Linked DNA regions of Streptacidiphilus albus JL83. The protein of the gene in region 2 interacts with the protein of the main gene of each other region in a pairwise test. Links are inferred from orthologs where the notes say so. Each region holds a gene or a part of one and is shown on either strand. Other genes may lie near its edges.

Evidence for each region. Proteins that work in one complex are often made in the same cells at the same time.
Region 1: the proteins of ileS (region 2) and BS75_RS01735 interact in binary tests that used the Escherichia coli proteins (3 or more experiments, as listed by UniProt). The link is inferred for Streptacidiphilus albus JL83 from one-to-one orthologs.

The regions. Positions count from the first base shown.
Region 1 is NZ_JQML01000001.1:369,377-372,279, reverse strand. The notes cover bases 15-2,848. They hold BS75_RS01735 (substrate-binding domain-containing protein), read left to right. Parts: upstream 15-849; coding sequence 850-1,848; downstream 1,849-2,848. Other genes in these bases: BS75_RS01730 (sugar ABC transporter ATP-binding protein), read left to right, coding at 1,848-2,848; rbsD (D-ribose pyranase), read left to right, coding at 341-727; BS75_RS01745 (ribokinase), read left to right, coding at 15-351. Also shown: more of BS75_RS01745, read left to right, coding at 1-14; more of BS75_RS01730, read left to right, coding at 2,849-2,903. UniProt on the Escherichia coli protein: Part of the ABC transporter complex RbsABC involved in ribose import. Binds ribose. Also serves as the primary chemoreceptor for chemotaxis.
Region 2 is NZ_JQML01000001.1:2,077,805-2,081,577, reverse strand. Bases 42-3,745 are described here. They hold ileS (isoleucine--tRNA ligase), read right to left. Parts: upstream 3,380-3,745; coding sequence 242-3,379; downstream 42-241. UniProt on the Escherichia coli protein: Catalyzes the attachment of isoleucine to tRNA(Ile). As IleRS can inadvertently accommodate and process structurally similar amino acids such as valine, to avoid such errors it has two additional distinct tRNA(Ile)-dependent editing activities.

The sequences.
Region 1 (2,903 bases), 1.7 Mb from region 2 along the record:
GGCCGGCCCGAGGCCGGGCCCGACTGCGCGGCGGCGCTGCTCGGACTGGGCCCCACCGTCGCCGTGGTCACCCTCGGCGAGGCCGGAGCCGCTGCGGCCGAGGGGCTGGAGGCCCTGGTCGAGCCCGGGTTCCGGGTGGACGCGGTGGACGCGGTCGGCGCGGGGGACGCCTTCTGCGCCCAGCTCGCGCTGGCCCTGGGCGCACGGGTGGGCCTGCCGGAGGCGCTTCGCCGGGCCTGCGCCGCCGGTGCGCTGGCCACCACCCGGGCCGGTGCGCAGGCCGCGCTGCCCACCTCGGCCGAGGTCGACGCGCTGCTCGCCCGCACCGGGGGAGGCGTGCATGCGCGCTGACGGACTGTGGCATCCGGGCCTGCTGGCCCTGCTCACCTCGCTCGGCCACACCGACCGCATCGTCATCGCCGACGCGGGCCTGCCGGTGCCGCCCGGCGTACCGGGCATCGACCTGGTCTGGCGGCGCGGCGACCCGCCCTTCCTGCCGGTGCTGCGCGCCGTGCTCGCCGAGCTCGTGGTCGAGCGCGCGGTGATGGCCGCCGAGGCGGCCGAACCGCTGCGGGCGGAGCTCGCCGGAATGGTCGCCCCGGCCCCGCTGGACCGCGTGCCGCACGAGCGCTTCAAGGAGTTGACCCGGGGCGCCGCCGCCGTCGTCCGTACCGGCGAAGCCACCCCGTACGCCAACGTCCTGCTGATCGCCGGCGTCCCCTTCTAGCCCTTCGCCCCCGGGCGCCCGCACTGCCGTTCCACCACCAGCCACCCGACTTGCCATCGGGGTACTCCCGCACGTCCAAAACCCACCCAGCGCACCCTCGAACACCAGAAAGGTGGACCTCCATGTCCATCACTCGCACCCGTGCCCGCGCCGTCGCCGCGTCCCTCACCGGCGCGGCCGTCGCCCTCGCCCTCAGCGCCTGCGGCCACGAGGGGACGTCCAGCAACGCCGCCTCCGCCGTCGCCAAGGGCGGCAAGCCGACCGTCTGCCTGGTCATGAAGTCGCTCGGCAACCAGTACTTCCAGGGCATGCAGGCCGCCGCCGTCGCCCACGCCAAGCAGCGTGGCGACCTGGTGCTCCAGGCCGTCGGCGTGCAGAGCGACACCGACGTCGACGACCAGGTCACCGAGATCAACAAGTGCATCACCGAGGGCGCGGCCGGCCTGATCATCGCCCCTGCCGACTCCCGTGCCCTGGTCGAGCCGCTGAAGCGGGCGGTGGCAGCCGGCATGAAGGTCGTCAACATCGACGTCCAGCTGGACCAGGGCGCGCTCAAGCAGGCCGGCCTGGCCATCCCCTTCATCGGCCCCGACAACACCGCGGCGACCCTCGCCTCGGGGATGGTCCTGGCCAAGGACCTGGGCAGCGGCGGCAAGGTCGTCATCCTCCAGGGCGAGCCCGGCGCGGCCAACGCCGTGCAGCGCACCGCCGGTTTCATGGAGGCCGTCCAGCAGGGGCACCTGGACCTGCTGGCCTCCACCACCGCCCACTGGGACACCGACGACGCCTACACCGTGCTCAGCGACATGCTCACCGCCCACCCCGACATCAAGGGCGTGCTCTCCTCCAACGACGACATGACGCTGGGCGCCGAGAAGGCGATCGCCGCGGCGCACCTGACCGGCAAGGTCAAGATTGCCTCCTTCGACGACATCGACGCGGTCCAGACCTACCTGGCCGACGGCTCGGTGGTCGCCACCGTCAACCAGAACGCCGGCCTCCAGGCCGACGACGGCATCGACGACGTCCTGAACGAGATCGCCGGGAAGGCGACGTACACCGGTTGGGTGAAGACCCCCTTCTCCGTCGTCACCACCGCCTCGGCCGCAGGCGGCAACTGATGGCCGGTCAACCCGAGGCGGTGCTCTCCGCCAGCGGCATCGTCAAGCGCTTCCCCGGAGTGCTCGCGCTGAACGGGGTGGAGCTGGAACTCCGGGCGGGGGAGGTGCACGCGCTGCTCGGCGAGAACGGCGCGGGCAAGTCGACCCTGGTCCGGGTGCTCGCCGGGATCCATCCGCCGGACGAGGGCACGGTCACCCTGGGTGGCGAACCCTACCGGCCCGGATCGGCCGCCGAGGCCATGGCGGCCGGGGTCCAGGTGGTCCATCAGGAGCTCAACCTGCTCCCCAATCTCACCGTCGCCGAGAACCTCTTCTTCCAGCGCCTGCCGCGCCGCCACGGCCTGGTGGATCGGCGCGAGCTCAACCGCCGGGCCGCGGAGCTGCTGGCCGAGGTCGGCCTGGAAGTCGCCCCCGACACCAGGGTCGAGCGGCTGGGCATCGCCCAGATGCAGCTGCTGGAGATCGCCAAGACGCTCTGGCAGAACTGCCGGGTCCTGGTGATGGACGAGCCCACCGCGACCCTGACGCCCCGTGAGACGGCCCGGCTCTTCGCCATCCTGCGCCGACTGACCGAGCGCGGGGTGGCCGTCCTCTACATCTCCCACCACCTGGAGGAGGTGTTCGAGATCGCGGACCGGGTCACCGTCTACCGCAACGGCACCCATGTGGTGACCCGCGACCTGGACGGACTGGACACCGCGGAGGTGATCCGGCTGATGGTCGGCCGGGAGCTGGCGGACGAGTACCCGCCGCGCGGTGACGCGGCCGTCGGCGAGGAGCTGCTGCGGGCGGAGGGGCTCACGCCCCCCGGCGGCCGTCCGCTGGACTTCGCGCTCCGGGCCGGCGAGGTCGTCGGCATCGCCGGCCTGGTCGGCTCGGGGCGGACGGAGGCGGTCCGCGCGCTGTTCGGGGCGGACCGGCCCACGGCCGGCCGGGTGCTGCTGCGCGGCAAGGAGGTGCGACTGCGCTCGCCGCGCGACAGCGTCCGGCACGGCATCGGCCTGCTGACCGAGGACCGCAAGGCCCAGGGCCTGGTGCTGGACCTCTCGGTGGCG
Region 2 (3,773 bases):
GGGCTACTGCTCCAGGGCGGCCGGCAGCTCCGGGAGCCTGCCGGTCGCGGCGGCGACGGCGACATGGTGGTGGTAGTCGCGGGTGGCGGTGATCAGGCCCTCGCGGACCGTCAGCACCTGGATGTTGCCCCGGGCCCGGTGCCCTGCCCGGCGAACGATCGGCCTCCGTCCGGGAAGGTCCGGACACGACGGTGCCCGGGGCGGCGGCCTCGCGGCCCCGCCCCGGGCACCGGTGCTCCGGTCAGACCTTGTGCAGCCAGAAGGTCAGCGCCAGCGCCTCGTCGGTGAAGGCGGTCGGCTGGTCCCAGTCGGCTGCCCCCTCGGCGAAGTCGGTGGCCAGCACCTCGTCGGCGATCAGGGTGGCGTGCGCCGCCAGCGCCTCGGCCGTGGCCGGGTCGGTGGTGGTGAAGCGGAGCACGATCCGGTCGGAGACGTCGAGGCCGCTGTTCTTCCGGGCCTCCTGCACCTGGCGGATGGCGTCCCGGGCCACACCCGCGAGCCGCAGCTCGGGGGTGATGTGGAGGTCGAGCGCCACGGTCGCGCCGGACTCGTTGGCGACGGCCCAGCCCTCGCGCGGGGTCTCGGTGATGACGACCTCCTCCGGCGTCAGTTCCACCGGCTCGCCGTCGAGTTCGACGGTGGCCGTGCCGGTGGCCCGCAGCGCGGCGCCGAGCGCGGCCGCGTCGGCGGCGGCGACCGCCTTGGCCACCTCCTGCACGCCCTTGCCGAAACGCTTGCCCAGGGCACGGAAGTTGGCCTTGGCGGTGGTGTCCACCAGCGAGCCGCCGACGGCGGAGAGCGACTCCAGCGCGGTGACGTTGAGCTCCTCGGTGATCTGCGCCAGCAGCTCGGCCGGCAGCTCCTCGTAGCCCTGGGCCGCGATGAGGGCCCGGGACAGCGGCTGACGGGTCTTCACCCCGGAGTCGGCGCGGGTCGCCCGGCCGAGCTCCACCAGTCGCCGGACCAGCGTCATGTGGCGGGAGAGCGCCGGGTCGATCAGCGCCTCGTCGGCCACCGGGAACTCGGCCAGGTGGACCGAGGCCGGGGCGTCGGCGGTCACCGGGACGACCAGGTCCTGCCAGACCTGCTCGGTGATGAACGGCGTCAGCGGCGCCATCAGCCGGGTGACCGTCTCCAGCGCCTCGTGCAGGGTCGCCAGCGCGGCCGGCTCGCCCTGCCAGAAGCGGCGGCGGGCGCGCCGGACGTACCAGTTGGAGAGGTCGTCGACGAAGGCGGAGAGCAGCTTGCCGGCCCGCTGGGTGTCGAAGCCGTCCAGCGCCGAGTCCACGTCGCGGACCAGGGTGTTCAGCTCGGAGAGCACCCAGCGGTCCAGCATCGGCCGGTCGGCCGGGGCCGGATCGGCCGTGCTCGGCGCCCAGCCGGCGGTGCGGGCGTAGAGGGCCTGGAAGGCGACGGTGTTCCAGTAGGTCAGCAGGGTCTTGCGGACCACCTCCTGGATGGTGTTGTGGCCCACCCGGCGCGCCGACCAGGGCGAGCCGCCGGCCGCCATGAACCAGCGGACGGCGTCCGCGCCGTGCTGGTCCATCAGCGAGATCGGCTCCAGGATGTTGCCCAGGTGCTTGGACATCTTCCGGCCGTCCTCGGCCAGGATGTGGCCCAGGCAGACCACGTTCTCGTAGGAGGACCGGTCGAAGACCAGGGTGCCGACCGCCATCAGCGTGTAGAACCAGCCGCGGGTCTGGTCGATCGCCTCGGAGATGAACTGCGCCGGGTAGCGCTTCTCGAACAGCTCGGCGTTCTTCAGCGGGTAGCCGTACTGGGCGAAGGGCATCGATCCGGAGTCGTACCAGGCGTCGATGACCTCCGGCACCCGGACCACCGGGGCGGCGCAGGTGGTGCAGGGGAAGGTGACCTCGTCGATGTAGGGCCGGTGCGGGTCCAGGTCGGAGAGGTCGCGGCCGGTCAGCTCGCTGAGCTCGGCGAGCGAGCCGACGCAGGTCAGGTGGTCGTCCTCGCAGCGCCAGATCGGCAGCGGGGTGCCCCAGTAGCGGTTCCGGGACAGCGCCCAGTCGATGTTGTTCTTCAGCCAGTCGCCGAAGCGGCCCTGCTTCACCGTCTCCGGGAACCAGTTGGTCTTCTCGTTCTCCCGCAGCATCGCGTCCTTGACGGCGGTGGTGCGGACGTACCAGGACGGCTGCGCGTAGTAGAGCAGCGCGGTGTGGCAGCGCCAGCAGTGCGGGTAGCTGTGCTCGTAGGGGACGTGCCGGAAGAGCCGGCCGCGCGCGTCGAGGTCGGCGACCAGCGCCTCGTCCGCCTTCTTGAAGAACTGCCCGCCGACCAGCGGGACGTCCGGCTCGAAGGTGCCGTCGGCCAGCACCGGGTTGACCATCGGCAGGCCGTAGCTGCGGCAGGTGGCGAGGTCGTCCGCGCCGAAGGCGGGGGCCTGGTGGACCAGGCCGGAGCCGTCCTCGGTGGTGACGTACTCGGCGTTGACGACGAAGTGCGCGCCCTCGACCGGGATCAGCGAGAACGGCCGGTCGTAGGTCCAGCGCTCCATCTCGGCGCCGGTGAAGCGCTCGCCGGTGGCGGTCCAGCCCTCGCCGAGCGACTTGGCCAGCAGCGGCTCGGCCACCACCAGCTGCTCGTTGCCGTCGGTGGCGACGACATAGGTGACGTCGGGGTGGGCGGCGACGGCGACGTTGGAGACCAGCGTCCACGGGGTGGTCGTCCAGACCAGCATGGCGGCGCGGCCGGCCAGCGGGCCCGAGGTGAGCGGGAACCGGACGTAGACCGAGGGGTCGACCACGGTCTCGTAGCCCTGGGCCAGCTCGTGGTCGGACAGGCCGGTGCCGCAGCGCGGGCACCAGGGCGCCACCCGGAAGTCCTGGACCAGCAGGCCCTTGTCGAAGATCTGCTTGAGCGACCACCAGACGGACTGGATGTAGTCCGGGTCCATGGTGCGGTAGGCGTCGTCCAGGTCGACCCAGTAGCCCATCCGGTTGGTGAGCTCCGCGAAGGCGTCGGTGTGCCGGGTCACCGAGGCGCGGCAGCGCTCGTTGAACTCGGCGATGCCGTAGGCCTCGATGTCCTGCTTGCCGGAGAAGCCGAGCTCCTTCTCGACGGCGAGCTCGACCGGCAGGCCGTGGCAGTCCCAGCCGGCCTTGCGGGCGACGTGGTGGCCCTTCATGGTCTTGTAGCGCGGGAAGACGTCCTTGAAGACCCGGGCCTCGATGTGGTGCGCGCCGGGCATGCCGTTGGCGGTCGGCGGGCCCTCGTAGAACACCCACTCCGGGCGGCCCTCGGACTGCTCCAGGGTGCGCTGGAAGATCTTGTTGTCCTGCCAGAAGGAGAGGATGCCGTGCTCCAGCACGGGCAGGTCCACCTGGGCGGGGACGGGGCGGTACTGGGGTGCTGACATCTGCTGGTTCCTCCGGCGGGCGCGAGAGTGCGGCGTTCTGCATTCGGCTTCCGACGGAGGGACGAGGCCAGGTGCGGGCCCCGCGGTACCACCCTCCTTGGCCGTGCCTGGGCACGACCCCCTCATTAGGGGCTGCGGCCGGTTCTACCGGGCCCCCGAGGGGGCCTTTCCTCCGGCGGCTCCGGGGTGATCTTCCCGACGCGCACACCCCCGGGCTTCCACCGTCCCCGGGTCGCTCTCGGCTGCGTTCGGCGGTACTCGTCCCCATCCACGCCTTGCCCCGCCAGTCTATAGGGATCGGCAAGGCGATTTTCGCGCCGCCGCCCCGGCCGCACCGGCGCTCCGCCGGTGCGCCGGTGGTGTTGCTGCGCCCGGGTGACGCGCCGGTAACGAT